DNA from 3 places in the Ruegeria sp. HKCCA5426 genome. Region 2 is predicted to be linked to each of the others. Evidence: riboswitches for the same ligand, from Rfam matches in the RefSeq annotation. Region 2 holds a riboswitch; each other region holds the start of a gene.
The links. Region 2 has a riboswitch for cobalamin ahead of GOV87_RS06725 (DUF1636 family protein). Riboswitches for the same ligand answer to the same signal wherever they lie in the genome.

Region 1: it holds a riboswitch for cobalamin, as region 2 does, so the genes downstream of both, GOV87_RS05955 (hypothetical protein) here and GOV87_RS06725 (DUF1636 family protein) in region 2, are expected to answer to the same signal.
Region 3: it holds a riboswitch for cobalamin, as region 2 does, so the genes downstream of both, GOV87_RS03355 (DUF1636 domain-containing protein) here and GOV87_RS06725 (DUF1636 family protein) in region 2, are expected to answer to the same signal.

What each region holds. Positions count from the first base shown of each region.
Region 1 is NZ_WQGH01000003.1:163,871-170,423, forward strand. Features, by position in the region: gene GOV87_RS05945 (DNA polymerase III subunit gamma/tau) at 1-1,393, opposite strand, end outside; gene GOV87_RS05950 (dual specificity protein phosphatase family protein) at 1,563-2,060, shown strand; gene GOV87_RS05955 (hypothetical protein) at 2,063-2,377, opposite strand; cobalamin riboswitch at 2,553-2,776, opposite strand; RNA gene ffs (signal recognition particle sRNA small type) at 2,896-2,994, opposite strand; gene GOV87_RS20400 (5'-nucleotidase C-terminal domain-containing protein) at 3,034-3,660, opposite strand; gene GOV87_RS20640 (hypothetical protein) at 3,581-4,837, opposite strand; gene nudC (NAD(+) diphosphatase) at 5,080-6,060, shown strand; gene GOV87_RS05975 (SRPBCC family protein) at 6,101-6,553, shown strand, end outside.
Region 2 is NZ_WQGH01000003.1:319,128-325,680, forward strand. Features, by position in the region: gene GOV87_RS06705 (zinc ABC transporter substrate-binding protein) at 253-1,260, opposite strand; gene GOV87_RS06710 (Fur family transcriptional regulator) at 1,317-1,829, shown strand; gene GOV87_RS06715 (metal ABC transporter ATP-binding protein) at 1,832-2,563, shown strand; gene GOV87_RS06720 (iron chelate uptake ABC transporter family permease subunit) at 2,563-3,360, shown strand; cobalamin riboswitch at 3,455-3,661, shown strand; gene GOV87_RS06725 (DUF1636 family protein) at 3,762-4,118, shown strand; gene GOV87_RS06730 (ABC transporter ATP-binding protein) at 4,115-4,906, shown strand; gene GOV87_RS06735 (ABC transporter substrate-binding protein) at 4,919-5,866, shown strand; gene GOV87_RS06740 (iron ABC transporter permease) at 5,868-6,553, shown strand, end outside.
Region 3 is NZ_WQGH01000002.1:160,247-166,799, reverse strand. Features, by position in the region: gene cobN (cobaltochelatase subunit CobN) at 1-1,565, opposite strand, end outside; gene cobW (cobalamin biosynthesis protein CobW) at 1,569-2,624, opposite strand; gene GOV87_RS03355 (DUF1636 domain-containing protein) at 2,621-3,010, opposite strand; cobalamin riboswitch at 3,095-3,304, opposite strand; gene GOV87_RS03350 (NAD(P)-dependent oxidoreductase) at 3,443-4,399, shown strand; gene GOV87_RS03345 (hypothetical protein) at 4,769-5,860, opposite strand; gene GOV87_RS03340 (hypothetical protein) at 6,274-6,553, opposite strand, start outside.

The DNA.
Region 1 (6,553 bases), 160 kb from region 2:
CCAGCAGTTTCACATCCCGGTTTGTGCGGATCAGTTCAACCACATGTTCGAATGTCGGATACCGGGCCAGAGCGGTCTGTGTGTCCCGCGCCAAAGCCGCGCTGGGTGCGCCCGCGCCACCACCCGCTGGCGCCGCGTAGGATTGTGCCGCTGGCGCATGTGCCTGAACGGTGCCCTGTGTCGGCGCTGACATTCCACCGCCGGGCCCGCCGTTCGGGGCAGGGGGCGGGGCGTCCTGAAGACGTCTGATCAGCTCTTCCGGGGTGGGCAGGTCGGCGACATGGGTCAGCCGGATGATAGCCATTTCTGCGGACATCATGGCATTGGGCGCTGCCGAAACTTCTTCGAGTGCTTTCAGCAACATCTGCCACATCCGGGTCAGAATGCGCATGGGAAGGGCCTCGGCCATCTGGACGCCCCGGGCGCGTTCGTCAGGCGAGACTGTCGGATCTTCGGCTGCGTCCGGCGTAATCTTGACCACCGAGACCCAATGCGTGATCTCGGCCAGATCGCGCAGTACGGCCAGCGGGTCGGCACCTTCGGCATATTGACCGCCAAGCTCCGTCAACGCTCCGGCGGTATCGCCGCGCAGGATCATGTCCATCAGGTCCAGCACCCGCCCGCGATCAGCCAACCCCAGCATGGCCCGCACCTGATCCGCGCTGGTTTCCCCGGCACCATGCGAAATGGCTTGATCCAGCAGCGAGGTCGCATCCCGGGCCGAACCTTCCGCCGCACGAGTGATCAGCGCCAAGGCGTCCTCGGCAATCTGAGCGTTCTCGGCAGTTGCGATTTTTTTCAGCAGGCCGATCATGTCTTCGGGTTCGATCCGGCGCAGGTCGAAGCGTTGACACCGCGACAGGACCGTCACCGGAACCTTGCGGATTTCGGTTGTGGCAAAGATGAACTTCACATGCTCTGGCGGTTCTTCAAGGGTTTTGAGCAAAGCGTTGAACGCGCTGTTCGACAGCATGTGAACTTCGTCGATGATGTATATCTTGTAGCGCGCACTGGCGGCACGATAGCGGACGCTTTCGATGATCTCGCGAATGTCGTTCACACCGGTGCGGCTTGCGGCGTCCATCTCCATTACGTCGACATGGCGGCCCTCCATGATGGCCACGCAGTGTTCGCACTGGCCGCAGGGTTCGATTGTCGCTTTGCCTTCACCGTCTGGTCCGATGCAGTTCATGCCCTTGGCAATGATCCGCGCGGTGGTGGTTTTGCCGGTACCGCGAATGCCGGTCATGACAAAGGCCTGCGCTATCCGGTCGGCCTCGAACGCGTTTTTCAGGGTGCGTACCATGGCGTCCTGGCCCACGAGGTCGGCAAAAGTTTCAGGACGGTATTTGCGGGCGAGCACCTGATAGGCGGGGCTTGGTGTTTCGGTCATGTCTGCTCTGTCGGATTCGTATCAGCTTTGCAGCGTAGTGACCCCTGCCGCTCACGTCCACCGCAGGGAGCGATGAAATTCGATTTGGATTACTGCGGCGCATTGGATACAGGTTCGGGTGGGCGTGTATCGGCTTGCCCAGCCATTTCCTTCGGGCAGAGTGCGCACCTTGGACAGGTTTGAAATTTACTCAATGCCGGTTCGGTCCGGTCTGTTGGGCTTGGCGCAAATGCCAGGTCGGCTCGGCGACTTTGCCGGGGATCTTGAGCGGATCATGCAATGGCGCCCAGTCATGGTGATTTCGATGACAACCTCCGGTGAGTTGGAAGCCGCAGGAGCGCACAACCTCTGGCGCGACCTGCAGAGCCGCGCAATCACTTGGGTTCATCTTCCGGTGCAGGATTTTGGCGCACCGTCATCGAACGTAAGGTGTGATTGGCCAAACGCCAGCACCGATGCACACCGCGTCCTGTCTGCGGGTGGACGGGTCTTGGTTCATTGCCGGGGCGGATGCGGGCGGTCCGGCATGATTGTGTTGCGCTTGCTGGTCGAAGGCGGTGAAGCCCCGGATAAGGCGCTGCGCCGGTTGCGCGCTGTCCGGCCGTGCGCCGTCGAAACCGACGCGCAGATGGCTTGGGCCACGGCACCGGCATCAACCGGGCTTTGACGTCACGCCATGGCTGGTTGTGGGTCACCAGCCGCGGGACGCAGTCCCAAGGTTGTAACCTCGAGCATTGCGCAGGGCATATCGGACAGCGTTCCGGTTGGCATGGCCGACAGGCTGGTCCCGAACATCATGTCGGCGTAATCGTCCAACTTTGTTGTCGGGGTTTCCAGGGCCGTTCCACAATATACCCTGATCAGATCTGAATGGGCGCGAAACCGTGCTGTGCACCCTTCTGCGCAATGCGAAAGCTCTCCGCTGCCTTCGACCTCGAACTCTTTGGTTGTGACAGGCTGCGCTGTTGCTATCGCGTCCGCCATGGCACGTGCCATCCTTGCCAAGGCCGGACACGGTTTGCCGGTTTTCTGACAAATTGTTGCAGAAAACTCGTGCGTTTTTGTCTTCCAGATCATTGTACGCCCTCCGCGCGATGGACGGGGGGCGTGGGTCAGGTCGCTTTGTGCGGCTTTGACCTGCCCGGACACCCCGCCCGAGTTTCGGTTTCAGTCAGATGGCAGGTCTCCTGACTTGCGGGTCATCGCTTTGCCGACCTTCCCAGCCGTTGGGCCAGTGGTGTCTCGGCATTGCTCACCGCTTACAGTTGCGGGGGCAGTCGCGGCATTGGTCCGTTTCGGCATCGCCGGGGTAGGACCGCACCGTGTTCCCTTTTCATCCCTTCCCGGTAAGCCGGGTCGAGAACCATCAAGTCATCGCTATCCGGTGAAATCGGTCCGAGTCAAGCGGGCTTTGTCACCGCTTTAGACGCAGGGTTGTCTTCCCGATAGGGCGGCGGGCTTGTTCATGCCGGATCGCGGAATAGCCTTAAGCATGTGGGGGGAAGTGAGAGGTTGGACATCGACCCAAGCGGGGCTCGTTGTGGCTGCTTCCTTCCGGACCTGACCAGGTTGGCGAGGCGCTCGCCCGCGCCAACCTCTCAGGGGTGGATATATGCATTTCGTTTGCGGATGACAACCCGTCACAGCGTAAGCCGGATTAGTAAAAAACCATCGTCATCGCGCCCAATGACTGACGGGTTATACGTCTGCAATTCAGCTAAATGGTGCTGCGCCTTGGGACTGGTTCTGAGAATCGCAAACGCCCCGGATAGCGGTCTGAGTGTGAATGGCCGCGGCGCATCCGCCAACGGATCCGCGGGAAGGCGGCCCGCGACATAATCCCGAACAATGCATTGGATCGACAAAACTGGTAACGGAATCTGCCTTGCGGTGTCTACGAAGGGGAAATGCCCACCTCCGCTGGCCCGGTAGTTGTTGAGGGCAACAACAAAGGATTGCTGATCGTCGATAGGGTGCTCGGCAAGGCGAATATTCTTGACGCGGTTATGCGATGAATTCGTCAAATTGCCGCCCGCGTCGAACCGCGCGGGCATACCAAGGTCGATCTGGTGGCTAAGGCCGTGCAGGATATCAAAATTGTAACCGGCGCGAGCGGAATTCCGCAGTTCGATTTGTTGACCTGCGTGCATTTGATTGAGCACGCCAGCCGACATCTCAAGCCAGTCTCTAATCTGCGCGCCCGAAACCACGACGGCCTGCATTTCGTTTGGAAAGATGTTCAGGTCGTTGACATGGCGAAGCCGGATTTGACCCGCCGGAACGTCGGTAAAGGATCGTGGCCCTGCGCGCCCTCCGAATTTCGAAGGCGATACGGCTGACAGAACCGGTAGGCCCTCGTGCGTTGTTCCTTTTAGGAAGGGGCGCAACGCGGCGGCTTGCGCTGCCGCGACCAGCGCAAGCCCCCCTGTCCGGCGCACAGAAGCTGAAATAACTGTGCAAATTCTGACGCGTTTCGCCGACAGGCTTGGCCGAGTGCAACCGTGTCTCTTTATGTGCTTGTGCGAACAGACGCTTCAGATCAGTGTCCTCTTCCGTCGGGGCCGCGGGCGTCGCTGGTGAAACAGAATGCAGTTCCACATGTTGGTTCCCAATCGACCACCCGCCCGCGTCTTTTTGGTGCAACGTCAGGTCAATGATGCCCAGATGCGAACCGGCCGCGCCCGGCATCACAACCGGTTTTCCGTGAACAAGACCGTGTTGTGGGTCTACATGCTTCAGACCCTGATGAGCAGAGCCGGGCAGGGTCAAGTGGGAATGCCCAGCAATAATCGCATCAATTCCGGGCACCGCTGCCAGGGGGATAGCCGCATTCTCAAGGTTGGGCGCGGGTGCAGCGGCGCCAAGCCCTGTATGGGCAAGTGCCACAATCAGATCGCATCCCCCGGATCGCAATTCCCGCGTTTTTCGATGGGCGCACGTCAGGATGTCCTCTACCGAAACGGCACCTTTCAGGCGGTGCGCTTCCCACTTGGCCGTCTGCGGTGGGAGGACAGAGAACACACCGATTTTCAAAACCAGATCTTGCCCCTGCATTTTGATGTTCCGGTCAAGAATCGTATGCGCCTGCCAGCTTGCCGGGCGGTCGGCTCTGGTGGTATTGCTGCAAATGACCGGGCACGTGGCTTGGGCGACTATGCGGTCCAGTACCTCAAGCCCGAACCCAAAGTCATGGTTTCCCAATCCAACGGCGTCATAACCAAGGTCATCAAAGGCTTGCATCAGGATGTGACGGCTGTCGGTCTGCGCCACGGCCCATTCACCAATGGGCGCACCTTGAAGGGCGTCACCATTGTCGAACAGCAAGACAAGGCGCCCTTGAGACTGGGCCTGCGTTCGGGCCGCTTTGATCAGACTTGCGGTTCTGCTCAGGCCGATCGAAGGGTCAGTAGTGTCCGCATAATAGTCGAATCCGGTCAAATTCATGTGCAGATCGGTTGTCGCCAATATCCGGATCTGCGCTGTCATTAAGGAAGAGGGAGGTTTCACTACTCTACTTTTGGCAGTTTTTTATTAATCAATTTCAACAAAAAGCGTATCAGGTGCAAATTTCAAGGTCAGGCTAAGGCTTTTCAGCGGCACTGGAACTTTTTCATAAGAAGCTGAAAAGCCATTGCAACGTCGTGGCTGCCATGGCAGCCCTGTGCGGAAAATCCGAAGGAACTGCAATGAAAAACGCGGAACATGTGACGTTTGGTGGCTCTGGCCTGGATCGTGCAGCGCATATTCGCGCAGACGCAGATGAGATCGCGCTGGCGCGCGCGAATCCCGAGGCACGGTGCATTTTGCTGTGGCGTGGCAAGCTGTTGGTTCAGGGGGAGGCGCTGGATCGGCTGGGTTTCATCCCAATGACGCATCAACTGGTGAACAACGGACCCGGCGGTATCACGGAGGAGCCGATATTTTTGGGCTTGTCCGACGACGCGCCCGTGTTTGCCGTCGATATTTCGAACTGGGCCGCCTATGATCTGGATATCTCGCAGGTCGGCGGTTTCTTTGACAGGTCCGAGCAGCAGCATCCCGGTCTGCCCAATGGGTTCGTCTTTGCCGAACTGCGCCGCATTATGACCCGCCTGTCCCCGCGTGACGCAGAATTGGCGGCCTCGGCCAAGGCTGTGATTGGCTGGCACGAAACGCATCGGTTTTGTGCCCGGTGCGGTGCGGCCAGCGAAATGACGCAGGCCGGATGGCAGCGTAGCTGCCCCAGTTGCGGTGGGCACCATTTTCCACGCACAGATCCGGTTGTCATCATGCTGATCACACACGGAGAAACGGTTCTGGTCGGTCGATCACCGGGCTGGCCCGAGGGGATGTATTCGCTGCTTGCCGGGTTTGTCGAACCGGGTGAGACACTGGAAGCCGCCGTCAGGCGCGAAGTCATGGAAGAGGCGGGCGTGCCTGTTGGCCGGGTCTCTTACCTGTCCAGCCAGCCTTGGCCCTTTCCCGCTTCGCTGATGTTTGGCTGCGCGGGTGAGGCGCTGTCCAAAGAGATCAAAATTGATCCGGTTGAGATTGAAGACGCGATGTGGGTCAGCAAGTCAGAGATGATGCAGGCCTTCGCGGGCGAACACCCAAACCTTCTGCCTGCGCGTAAAGGTGCCATTGCACATTTCCTTTTGCAAAACTGGCTTGCGGACACGCTGGACTGACAAAATACTGGGCTGACAAGTAAGAGAGCCGCGAACTGAAATGCAATTCACTGCGCGTGAAGATATCCAAGCCCCGATCAACGCCGTGTTCGAGATGGTCACTGATTTTGAGCGTTTTGAACGAATGGCGATGCGCCGGGGAATCGAAGTGCGGCGCCTGACCGGCCATATGGGCGTGGTCCCCGGAACAACCTGGACAACGGAATTCAGGCTGCGTGGCAAACCGCGGCAGGTCGAGATCGTGATGGCCGAATGCGATCCGCCATCACAGATGCGGTTCGAGGCGACGGGAAAAGGACTGAACGGCACGACGACCGTCGAGTTTATGGCCTTGTCGCAGCGCCGCACTCGCCTGGAAGTGGACATGTCACTCGCGGCCAAGTCGCTGCCTGCCCGGCTTTTCCTGCAATCCCTCCGGCTGGGTCAAAACCGGTTCCGGCGTCGGTTTCAGGCGCGCCTAAGCGAATTCGCCAGAGAGATGGAAGAACGACAT
Region 2 (6,553 bases):
ACATGTTGGCGTGGGGTGGGAGGTCGTAATTTAGATAATGATATGTAATAACGTAACGATATGAAAATGTAAACCACAACCGCCTCGTGGATGTTTGCGGATTGGGGCTAAGGCCGTCGGTCTTTCGTTCGGTTTTAGGGCGAATTTGAAAACGTCGGCGGATCGCGATCACTCGGAACTTGGGCAAACACTCACTTGCGATGCCGCTGACGTTCAGCCCGGCCGAATTTTGAACTTCGGCCGGGCAGGGGATCAAAGGCAATCGGCCAGTGTTTGCGCCATGTTGCGAATGACTTGGGGGTAAAGCGCCGCTCCGGGTTCAAGATCAGAGCCGAGCGGGTCGATCACCGCGGTATTAGCGTCGGCACCATCCATCACAACCTCGACGATCCCAGGATTGAACTGCGGTTCGGCCAGAACGCATTTCACGCCTTCGTCCTTGATGCGCGCCTGAATTTCAGCAATGCGGGCCGGGCTTGGGTCGGATGCATCACCGATCGAAATTGCGCCAGAGGCGGGAAAATCAAACGCATTTTCAAAATAATGGTAGGCATCGTGGAAGACGACAAAGCTGCCTCCTCGGACCGGCTCGAGCGTTTCGGCGATCTCAGAAGACAGGGCCGCCATTTCTTCGCGCGCCGCCGCAGCATTTGCGAAATACGTACCGGCGTTGTCCGGATCAGCCGCAGATAGTTGAGCGGCGATCACATTCAGCCACGTATTTGCGTTCTCTGGCGACAACCAGGCGTGCGGGTCATGGTCCCCATGCGCGTGACCATCGTGGTCGTCATGCCCTTCGTGGTCATGATCATCATGGGCATGTTCATCGTCATGGCCTTTGGTTTCAGCATGGTCGTCATGGCCGTCATGTTTGGCGTGATCGTCATGATCGTGGGCTTCAAACAGGGCGTTCTCACGGAAATCCAGAAGAATTGTTCCATCCGTTTCCAACAGGGTCGTGACGGTTGCGCCGTCAGCAAGGGTCTCGACGGCCCCTTCCATCCACGGTGTCAGGTCTTCACCCATCCAAAAAACCAAGTTGGCGTCTTGCAGCGCAGCAGCTTCTGAGGGGCGCAGATTGTATTCGTGCGGCGAGGCACCCTGTGAGATGATCAGGTCGGGCGTTCCGACACCTTCCATAACCCGTGCCACAAGCGAGTGAACTGGCGCGATGTCGACCGCGACATTGGGTACATCCGCCAAGGCCGTTCCGCCCATGAATGCAGCGGTGATAGATAGTGGGAGAAGCTTTCTGGACATCAGACCCTCTGTGTGATTTTATAACATTGCGAGCGACATACATGATATGGAATAACATGACAAGTGATACGCAACCCGAAATAACCGGAGATACGGCTCCGGTTGGGTTCCAAAAGCATGACCACAAGACTTGCGTTGCGGCCGGGCTGTCCGCAGCGGAAAACCGGTGCAAGGAAGAAGGACTGCGTCTGACGCCAGTCCGTCGCAGGGTTCTGGAAATGCTGTTGCAAGAGCATCGCGCGCTGGGCGCGTACGCGATACTCGACCGATTGCGCGAGGAAGGCTTTGGGTCACAGCCTCCGGTGGCCTATCGTGCGCTCGACTTTCTTGCTCAGAATGGGTTCGTGCATAAGATTGAGCGACTGAACGCCTTTGTTGCCTGTTCTCACCCGGGGGCCTCTCATTCGCCGGCCTTCATGATCTGCCGAAAATGCGAAGCCGTGGCCGAGGCGCAATCCACTCCGGCCAAAGGTGTTTTGGGGGCTGCAGCACGCGCGGCGGGTTTCGAAATTGAACGAACGGTTGTAGAAGCCGAAGGGCTTTGCCCCGACTGCACCGAAAAGGCGTAGAAATGACCCTGATCACCGTTGAAAAACTCAGCGTAAGGTACGGTGCGAACACCGTTCTGCAAAATGTGGATATGGCGATTGAGGCAGGTGAGATCGTCACCATCGTTGGCCCGAACGGATCGGGCAAAACCAGTCTGCTTAGGGCCATCATCGGTGCGACAAATCCTTCTGCTGGCCATGTTTCCCGGGAGCCTGGGCTGAAAATCGGCTATGTGCCGCAAAAACTGCATGTTGACCCGACATTGCCGATCTCGGTTGCAAGGTTCATGCGTCTGACGCACCGTGTTTCAAAAGATGACTGCGCTGCGGCGCTGGCGGCGGCGGGTGTGCCGGATCTTTTGAAGCGCCAGATGTCCCAACTGTCCGGGGGCCAGTTTCAGCGCGTATTGCTGGCGCGGGCTTTGATCAATCGTCCCGACATCCTTTTGCTGGATGAAGCCACGCAAGGCCTCGACCAGCGAGGCTCGGCCAGTTTTTACCAGCAGATCGAGGCGGTGAGACAGGAAACCGGTTGCGCCATCCTGATGATCAGCCACGAGCTGCACGTTGTGATGAGTGCTTCGGACAGGGTGATCTGCCTCAATGGTCATGTCTGCTGCGAGGGGTCGCCTGCCGTGGTTGCTTCGGCACCAGAATACCGCGCCCTGTTTGGAACAGGCACCGGTGGCGCGCTTGCCCTGTATCGCCACGAACATGATCACAACCACGACCACTCTCACGAAGCGGCAGAATAATGCTTGATGATTTTATGACGCGGGCAACGCTCGCCGGTATTGGCGTGGCAATTGCAGCCGCCCCCCTTGGGTGTTTTGTGGTCTGGCGGCGTATGGCTTACTTTGGCGATGCCACCGCTCATGCTGCGATCCTGGGTGTTGCGCTGTCGCTGGCTTTCCAGATGTCGGTCTTTCTGGGCGCATTGGTTGTCGCGCTTATCATGGCGTTGGCCGTCACATTGCTGTCCGGTCGCGGTTATGCCATGGATACCCTTCTTGGAGTTATGGCGCATTCGTCGCTTGCCTTTGGCCTTGTCGCGGTGTCGTTTTTGTCGGGCATTCGCATCGACCTGATGGCCTATCTTTTTGGTGACATACTGTCAGTTTCGCGCACCGATCTTGTCGTGATCTGGGGCGGGGCCGCGCTGGTCGTCGCGTTGATCGTATGGCGATGGTCGCAACTGCTGACCGCTACGCTGAACGAAGAATTGGCCTACGCCACCGGGTTCGACCCCAAGCGCGAGCAGTTGATCCTAACTTTGTCACTGGCGGTTACGGTTGCTGTCGCGATCAAAGTTGTAGGCGTGTTGCTCATTGCCGCGATGCTGATCATTCCGGCGGCGGCCGCGCGCAGCCTGGCGCGATCTCCGGAAACGATGGCATTGATTGCCGCGGCAATCGGGGCTTTCTCGGCCGTAGCAGGACTTCGCTCAGCTTATGTGTTTGACACACCGGCGGGTCCCTCAATCGTCTGCGTGGCCGCGGTTTTGTTTGCCGGTTTCAGCCTCACGGGATGGCGGTCGCGAAGCGGGGTGTAGGACAATTATACTTTGGATTGGTCAATGGGGTTTTGCGTCTGCCAAAAATTGATTGGCTGCCACAATATTGTCGTTGACCTGACATGTGATCTCGGGCACTCGTTCGGATGATGGTTCCCGATGGTGCGCCCAAGGGATGAAAAGGGAATACGGTGAGGCCGCCATTTGGCGCCAAGTCCGTGACTGCCCCCGCAACTGTAAGCGGTGAGCGACGCCAACAACCCACTGGCCCAAGTGCCGGGAAGGATGGCCGAGCATCGACCCGCAAGTCAGGAGACCTGCCATCAAATGTTAACCAACCCGGGGCGGGGCGTCCTGGAAGGAGGCTTTGATGACACGAGCACATCGTGTTTACATTTCCGGCACTGTCTGCCCGCGCTTTGAAGCAGGCGGAGGAACCCATGCCGTCAGCGCCTGACCATTTTCTTCTCATCTGCAAAACATGTCAGGGTGAGGTACACGCGCAGGGCTTGTCCGACGCGCTGTTCGATCGTTTGCCAAATGGTTTTTCCATCCGCATGGTCGATTGCATGGCCGGATGCGCGCGGCCTGTGACTGTCGGATTTCAGGCAGTCGATAAAGCGCAGTACCTTTTTGGTGACATTCTTGATACGCAGGATATCCAGGCACTGACTGAGTTTGCCCACCAATACCAAAACAGCGCAGATGGCTGGACCAATGCGACCGAGCGTCCGGAAAAACTGTTCACAAAGACACTGTCCCGCATGCCCCAAATTCAAAAAGGGGTGTGTCCATGACCAACCCAGCTATTTTGGTTGCGCGTGATCTGACCCATCAGGTTCTTAGTGGCGATATACTGCTGCAGGGGGTCTCATTCACATTATGCGAAGGCGCAATCCTTGCAATTGCCGGGCCCAACGGGGCAGGCAAGACGACGCTTTTGAATCTGTTATGCGGCGCGCACGAGGTGAATCAGGGTGATGTTCTGGTCAACGGACGCAGCCTGAAACAGATGTCCGCACGGGATCGGGCGCGGACGATCGCCGTGGTCAGTCAGCAGGAGTTCCCGGATGGCAGGTTGCTGTTGCGGGATTATGTGGCGCTGGGCCAGATTCCGATCCGTGCAGACCGCTCTGCCGAGGAACACGCCGCGGATCTGGTCAGAATCCTGAGCCTTACCGGGCTTAGTGCTTTGGCCGAAAAAAAGATGGCCTTTCTGTCCGGGGGGGAACGCCAGCGCGCGCATATCGCCCGTGCTTTGGCCCAGAATCCTACGCTTTTGTTTCTGGACGAACCCACCAACCATCTGGATCCAGACACGAAGGGGCGGATGCTTTCGCTGGTCGCTGAACTGGGTATCACTGTGGTGATGATCCTGCATGATCTGGTGATGATCCCAGAATTTGCCACTCATGTGGCATTGATGAAAGATACACGGCTGACCGGTTTTGGGCTGGTCGCCGATGTGCTGACCCCGGACAGGGTTAGTGACACGTTTGGCGTCGATTACCTGTGCTTTCACCACGAAGGGCGCGTGATCCGGGCGCTGGATATCCGAAAAACCTCGATAACAACTTATGAATAGGAATATTTCTGAATGAAACAGATCTTGTCTGTGGCGTTGACCACCGTTTTGGCAGGTGGTGCCGTCGCGCACGAAGTCACAGTTGATAATTGCGGTGCGCCGCTGGTGTTCGACACCCAGCCCGAGCGTCTGGTTGTGCATGATATGAACATGACCGACATGGCCTTTGCGTTGGGTCTGCAGGACAAGATCGTGGGTCTGACCGGCATCACCGGCTGGTACAAGACCAGCCCCGAGTTTGACACGCTGCGCGGTGACATCCCCGAGCTTGCGCCGAAATACCCAACTGTTGAGAACCTTGTGGCGGTAGAGCCTGACCTGTTCTTCGCGGGTTGGTACTATGGGATGAAGCCGGGGGGCGACGTGACGCCCGACACGCTGGAACCCTTTGGCATCAAGACAATGATCCTAACGGAAAGCTGTGTGCATCTGGACAAGGACCGTCCCGAGGCCAGCATGGACCTGTTGTTTGATGATGTGCTTCGTCTGGGCGAGGTCATGCATGTTGAAGACAAGGCCGAGGCTCTGGTTTCCGGCTGGAAAGAGGAACTGGCAGCGATCCAGGCGCAGACTGCGGACCTGCCAAAACCCCGTGTTTTCCTGCTGGATGGGCCAGCCGACGCGCCCTTTACCGCGGGTAAATTCGCCATCCCTGACGCGATGATCGCTGCAGCTGGTGGTGCGAATGTCACTCATGACATGGACACAAGCTGGGGCCGCACCTCGTGGGAGGCTGTGGCAGCTTCGAACCCCGAATTTCTGGTGCTGCTGGATTATCAGACCGGCAACGGCGCGGAAGACACGTTCAAGTTTCTGCAGGAACACCCCGTGATGTCGCAGACCGACGCGGTCAGGAACGAGCGCTGGATTGGCCTACGTTACGAAGAACTGACTCCCGGACCCGCAAATATCGCGGCGATTTCGAAAATGGCCGACGCGATGCACCCGGGCCTGAACTAATATGGGCCGTTTTGGCCTGACACTCTTGCTGGGGGCGGTTGTTGTGACCGCCCTTTTGCTGGTTTCGACCATTTACGGCACGACGCAAATTCCAGCCGCGGTTGCGTTGGATGCGGTGATGCTGGGCACCGGCATGGCGGATGGCGAGGTGTCGCCGCTGCACCGCATTGTCTTTGACCTTCGCTTGCCGCGTGCATTGTTTGCGGCCGTGATCGGTGCAGGGCTGGGCGTTGTCGGCGTAGTGCTTCAGACCACAACACGCAACGACTTGGCTGATCCCTTCCTGTTCGGCCTTTCGTCGGGTGCGGCGGCGGGTGCGGTTATCGTCATTACGGTGACCGGCGACATCCTGGGATTCTGGACGCTGCCGCTGGCTGCATTTTGTGGCGGGCTTGTCGCGTCGGGAATTGTGCTGGCACTGGTTCACGGATTGCGCACCAGTGCGCCGGAAAAGCTTATCCTTGCGGGGTTGGCAGTTTCGTTTCTGTTTTCGGCGATCACGAACTATCTGATATTTGCGGGCGACAGTCGCGCCGCGCACTCGGTCATCTTCTGGATGCTGGGCGGTCTGGGTCTGGCCCGATGGGAGACATTTCCGCTGGTCTGCGCCGGGATGTTTCTGATCTTGATGTATGCCCTGTGGCGCAGTCGCTGGCTGGATGCGCTTTTGACCGGCGACTTGACGGC
Region 3 (6,553 bases), on a different contig from region 2:
TTGCGGAGCCACAGGTAAAACGCAACATAGCTGTGGCGCGGGGTGCGCGAGAGATCATGATAATCGTCATCGCGCAATTCAGGCGTGCCGCGTTCGGGTTGCAGCGCGACCAGAGCTTTGCCCCGGCGCAGGGCGGTGAAGTGGAATGCGCCGTCAGTGCAGGCGGGATCATCCTCGGGTGCGCCCCAGACCGTTTGCAGGTCGGTGCGCAGTTGTTCGGGCAGGTCCGCCAGTGCGGTTTGATACTCAGTCAGTGGCCATGAAATGCGCGCGTCCAGAAGCGTATCGGCAATTGGTTCGGCGGGCGCGGTATCGTAGCCCTCGGCCCGAAGGTCACGCAGCATCGCCTCGGCCGAGGCCAGCGCGTCCAGACCAACCGCATGGGCCATCTGCCAGTCCTTGCCGGGATAGGTGGACAACACCAGCGCAGGCAACCGATCGGATTTGGGTTTGTCCTGCAGATTCAGCCAGCCGGTGACGCGGTCAAGGATAGCTTCGATCCGTTCCTCCTCGGCCCGGTGGGCAAAGCGGGAATATTCCAGATGCGGATCACGCTTGCCCGGTTCCTTGAACGAGGCGATGCCTGCGTTGATCCGCCCGTCCACCTCGGGCAGAACGACATGCATGGCAAGGTCGGCGGGGGACAGACCTCGTTCCGCCTCGGCCCAGGCTTTGCGGCGTGAGGTGGCCAGCGCGACCTGAAACACGGGGACATTCGCTGCGTCCAAGGGCGAGGTACCAGAGGCGCCCTTTCCCGAGAAAGACGTGGCGTTGAGGATCGCCGACGGAGAAAGCGATACGATGGTGTCGCGCAGCCAGTCGGCGGCGGCGGGGGCTTTCAACGAGGGGGCGAACAGGCCCACAGCCTGAAACCCGCGCGCACGCAGGCTGCGGATCAGGGCCGCCACGGGGGCGGTGTCTGCGGATGTGAGATAGGCGCGGTAGAAACTGACCACAACGCGTTTCGCATGGCCGGAAAACGCCTGTTCTGCCGGGATCACGCCGCGATCCGGGCACCAAACACCGCAGTCGGGGATGGTCTTGGCCCCCATCACCGGACCCGCATACAACCCCGCTGCCAGCGCCATCTGCGCCAAAGCGGCTTGTGCTGCGACCTCGCCCCCCGTGTCGCACAGATGTGCCAAGCGCTGCAGGGTTGACACGGGCAGGGTGGAATAGTCATCCAGCCGCGTATCCTCGCGCCCATCGGCGGGCAGCACGGCCACAGCAATTCCTTTGGCCTGCGCCAGCGCCAGAACCTGTTGCAAGCCATAGGCCCAATAGGGCACCCCGCCAATCAGGCGGATCAGGATACCCTTGGCACCCTCCAAAGTCTGCTCCACATAGGTGTCAACGGACAGAGGATGTTTCAGCGCCGTCAGATTGGCCAGCCGCAGGGTCGGCATCCGCCCCTCGGGCCCGCCACCGCGATGCCAGCCCGCCGCGAATGCGCCTAGGTCACTGTCGGAAAAAGAAAGCACCACCAAATCCGCCGGGCTCTGGCCCAGATCGGTCGGGGTCTCGGATTCCTCGAGCCCGTGGCTTTCGCGGAAGACGACGTGCATGATTTACTCGGCGGCCTCTTTCACACCCACAAGGATATCACGGATTTCCGCTTCCTTTATATCGTCATGCTCGGCGATGACGACCAACCGCGAGCGGCGCGCCTCATCCGGTTCCCAAAGGCGATCATACTGATGACGCACGCGCGCGCCCACGGCCTGCACCAGCAGGCGCATCGGTTTGCCTTGAACGGCGGCATAGCCTTTGACGCGCAGGATGTTCAGTTCAGACGCCAGACGTTCGATTTTGGCCACCAGATCGGCCGGGTCGGCCTGTTCGGGCAGTTCGACGATGATGCTTTCGAAATCGTCATGTTCGTGGTCGTCGTGACCGTCATGATGGCTGGGGCGCGCATCCATGTCATCCTCGGCAGCCGCTTCAAGTCCTAACACAACACGGACGTCCACGGCACCTTCGGCAACCTCAACCACAGGCAGCGGGCGAGGGGACTCGGCGGCGATGATCTCGCGCGCTTTGGCGACGCCTTCGGGACCGGCCAGATCCGGCTTGGTCAGCAGGATGATATCGGCGCAGGAAATCTGATCCTCAAACACCTCGGATAGGGGCGTTTCATGGTCAATCGAGTCATCGGCCAGACGCTGAGCGTCCACGGCCTCGACATTCGGCGCAAAGCGACCGGCAGCCACAGCCTCGGCATCGGCCAGCGCGATCACGCCATCGACGGTGATTTTCGAACGGATATCGGGCCAGTCGAACGCCTTCAGCAGCGGCTTGGGCAGGGCGAGGCCAGAGGTTTCGATCAGGATGTGATCGGGACGCGGCTCCAGCGCCATCAGAGCTTCGATGGTCGGGATGAAGTCGTCGGCCACGGTGCAGCAGATGCAGCCGTTCGCCAGTTCCATGATGTTCTCTGCCGGGCAATCCGGGATCGAGCAGGATTTCAGGATGTCGCCATCGACGCCAACATCGCCGAACTCATTGACCACCACGGCCAGACGTTTGCCCTGCGGGTTCTGCATCAGGTGCTTAACCAAAGTTGTTTTGCCCGAGCCCAAAAAGCCGGTGATCACGGTGACGGGGAGTTTTTCCAAGTTGCTCATTTCTGGGCTCCAATCGGGGGAATGCGGGCCGCGCAGTTTTTGCGGAAATGTTCGGGGCGTTCGCGCCATTTGACTAAGCCGTCTTCGGTCGCAAGGTACTTGGTCGCACCTTCGACGATGGTTTCGACATGGTCGCTTTCATTCAGGTGCTCATACACGAACGTCCAGCGTTCGGGCCCACCGCGTAGAACGATGGAACAGCCCTGATCACAATTCGACAGGCATTCTACGGCTTTCAGGATAACGCCCTCTGGCAGCGTGGCCTGTTCAAGGGCTTTGTGCAGCAATGCGCCGGGCCGCTGCGCGTCGTCCTCGACGGGCAGTCCTCGGCGACAGGTGGTGCAGACCAGCAGCTCGACTGGTGCAGTATCGGTCACGTCTCTCATCCCCCCAAATCCTCTTTGTGGGGGACGGGGTCTCATGCGGGCCACGCGTTGCGACATGGACCCGACACCGGAACACCCCGTCCGGTTACATCTTCGGGCGTTGGCAGGTCTCCCGGCTTGCGGATATCGGGGCATAGCCCTGTCAGATGTCCCGCCTTCCCGACCTTTTTGGCCAGTGGCTTTGGGCACCCTCTCCGGTCACGGTCGCGGGGGCGGCTGTGTTTCACGGAAGACCCGCTGACACATTCCCTTTTCATCCATCCTCAGATGGACACCAACGGATCGGACATGCGGCACCCGGCAGGGGATTGTCAAGCGACTCGCAGATATCTGCGCTACCAGAGTGAAAAAGCGACCTGACAGCGTCGCTGGGCGGCATGACTTGGGGGCAAGCGTCATGCTGCCATGTCCTAAACAAGAGAGGTATGTCGCATGAAGGTAGGCTTTATCGGGCTGGGCAATGTGGGTGGAAAACTATCGGGATCCTTGCTTCGCAACGGGATCGACCTGACCGTGCATGATCTTAATCCCGATCTGGTGGCTGAATTTGTTGCGCAGGGTGCAAAGGCCGCCGAAAGCCCTGCGCAGTTGATGCGCGACAGCGATGCGGTCATTACCTGCCTGCCATCACCCGCCGCGTCGTATGCGGTGATGCAAGAGATGCTGCCCAATGTCCGTACCGGCAAGATCTGGATGGAGATGTCCACCACCGACGAGGCCGAGGTCAAACGGCTGGGTGCCCTTGTAATCGAACGCGGCGGCGCAGCGGTGGATTGCCCTGTGTCGGGCGGGTGCCACCGCGCTGCGACGGGCAACATCTCGATCTTTGCGGGCTGTGACCGGGATACCTTTGAGCGTATCCTGCCATTTCTGACGACAATGGGCCGGCGCATCCTGCACACCGGTGATCTCGGCTCGGCCTCGGTACTGAAGGTCCTGACAAACTATCTGGCCACGGCGAATCTGATCACTTGCGCCGAAGCATTGGTCACCGCCAAGGCGGCCGGTATGGACCTGAATACCACGTATGAGGCCATCAAGATCTCTTCGGGTACATCCTTTGTCCATGAGACAGAAAGCCAGGTCATTTTGAACGGATCGCGGGATATCTCATTCACAATGGACCTTGTGAAAAAGGACATCGGCCTGTTTCAGGAGGTGGCAGACCGCGCCGGTGTTCCGCTTGAAATGAACCCGCTGATGATCCGCATTTTTGACGACGCCATCGCACGTTACGGAGAGCGGGAGCTTTCGCCGAACATTATCCGGCGCCTGGAGGATGCGACGGGGCTGGATGTCAGCGCCCCAGGGTTTCCACCCGAGATGGAAGACGATGAACCCGAAGAGCCAGGGTACGAGGTCGTCCCTCAGGGTCGCAACGCCGTTTAGTTATTCATGAATTCCGTCACCTTGCCGCCGCGCGCTTGTCCACCGGGCGCGCAGCGGTCCTCCTGTGGGCAGGATCGCTTTTCTAGCAACAGAAGCAGGGTAAGGCCTACGGGAACAAAAATGCCATTTCTTGATGGGCTTAGGCGCAGGGAGGGCGCTATTGCCTAAGTGCTTAACTCGAGCACCACAGAGCTAAGTCGATGATTTAGAATAAAATGGAGGCGAGTACCTGTTTTAAAATCGAACCCAATCTGAACTAATTGATAATAAAAACAGATGCTTAAGCGAGCCTCGCATTCTTCGTAACCAAGAAATGTTGCGGGATTTGTTGCGGGATTTGGTTGCGAACTCTCTCACAACCAAATCGCCTTAACCTTCATCATCTTTTAGCTTTGGTATCCCGAGAATTGGGTCATCACTAGGCTCTGGGAAGATCAACTGGTTTTGCGTTTCCAACAGTTGATCGTAGATTTCGGCTTCACTCTCATCAACGGTTTCGTCCGCGTCATCTTCCTCTGTTTCGCTGGGTGGCGCTATCCTCAGTTCGATAGTCAGGCCCCGCTCCATTTTCGCCAACAGAGAGTTAAGTGCCCAAGTCAGTTGCCCTTTTAACTCTCCCTGTTGAGCTTTGGTAGCTTTACCCTCCTTAAGAAGAGATGCCACCTTCTTCTCGACTTCTAGTTTGATGGTTTTTTCAATCTTTTTGTCGAAAAACTCCTCGATCTCCTTTGGCGTAAAGGCCTCGATCTGCGCGGTTTCAGCTCGAGTTTTTCTGATTTGCTCGACAGAATACCAGACGCCGATTCCCCAAGTTACGACGCCCCCGAACATGAGAGCTATTTCCTTTGCCATGATAAGGAAAAACAGTGGGTCTGTAGTCGAAATGCTGCCGACAGAAGCTTTTTGATATTGGCCTGTAGCAGTAACAGAAAAGAAGCGAACCATATTTCGGATGTCTTTAAGCTCGCCCAGCATACTTTCGAACTCATTTTCGAAGATTGCGCGCGGTATCTGGAAGCCTACTTCGGTCGTTCCTTCCGTCGGAGTTGGATAACCGAAACCGAAAAACTTGAGATTTGAGGCAAACTGATTGAGTTGCTGAAAGGTTTGAGTGCGATCAGACGATAGCTTTTGGACGAATTCTCGAGCAACACTTGGCGTCATCGCATTTTCTTGAATTTTTCTGGATATCTCGTCAGCCAGTTCTTGGTCGAAAGTGTCGAACGAAATTTCTAGAACGCGATCATAGTCTTGCGGAGTGAACTCTGAAACGAATTCTTCGAGTGATTGGCGCAGAGCGGTCAGTTTCTCTGATACTGCGCGCTGGTGCTCCGCGTTCTGTGGTTGGTTCACTAGGTTGTTCAGTGCTCCGTCAAGTTCTTGAAAGCAGCTCTGGGTCGCTACTTGGCTTTCCACTCTCAAAATTTTGTCGACGATTTCACTAAGCTTGTCAGTATTCATTTCGGTCCCGATAGAAACAGATGGATGCAATGGGCATGAAGAAAAGAGGAATGGCGCGCAACGTAAAGTGGAAGGAAAGTGGCTAGAATACAGTGTTGCGGGAAATATTGCGGGATTTTGGGTTTTGCCGCCAGTAAGTTGCTCGAATACTTAAGTTAAGAATCTGAAAAGATTATGAAAATTTTTCTTGACGGGCTGTTTTATGTCAATGAATTTGACGTTTTCTGGAGGCGAGTACCGGACCCGCTACCATTTTTCTAAGCCATTGAATAACCAGAGTTATCGAGTGTGAGGTTGGCTGGTGTGTCTCACTTTGTGTCACATTTTTTGATAAGGATTGCTGTTTCTGTCAACCGTGCCCTCATCGTCGCGTATATAGGCATCTTAGTTTCCGAGGGATTTGAGTGAAGAAATCAGGGTGGCACCCCCTGTGTAGTAAATTTTTTAACGCTGGCGATTGCAGTTCCGTAAGGCTCCTGGTGTAGGCGAATTACCTCAGCTCGGTTAATACCCGTATCTTTTAAAGCTTTAGCTTTATCCATGGCCAATACTCTACTCGATTGCGGAAACCCGACGCATTCGTCTCCCGAGCCCAACACCAACAACCAAATGAGCTTCTCTCTCGGAAATGTATCTTTAGAACTATTGTAGTCACTAGGGGTGCCTTTTATTGGTATAATGGAAGTGCTTCCG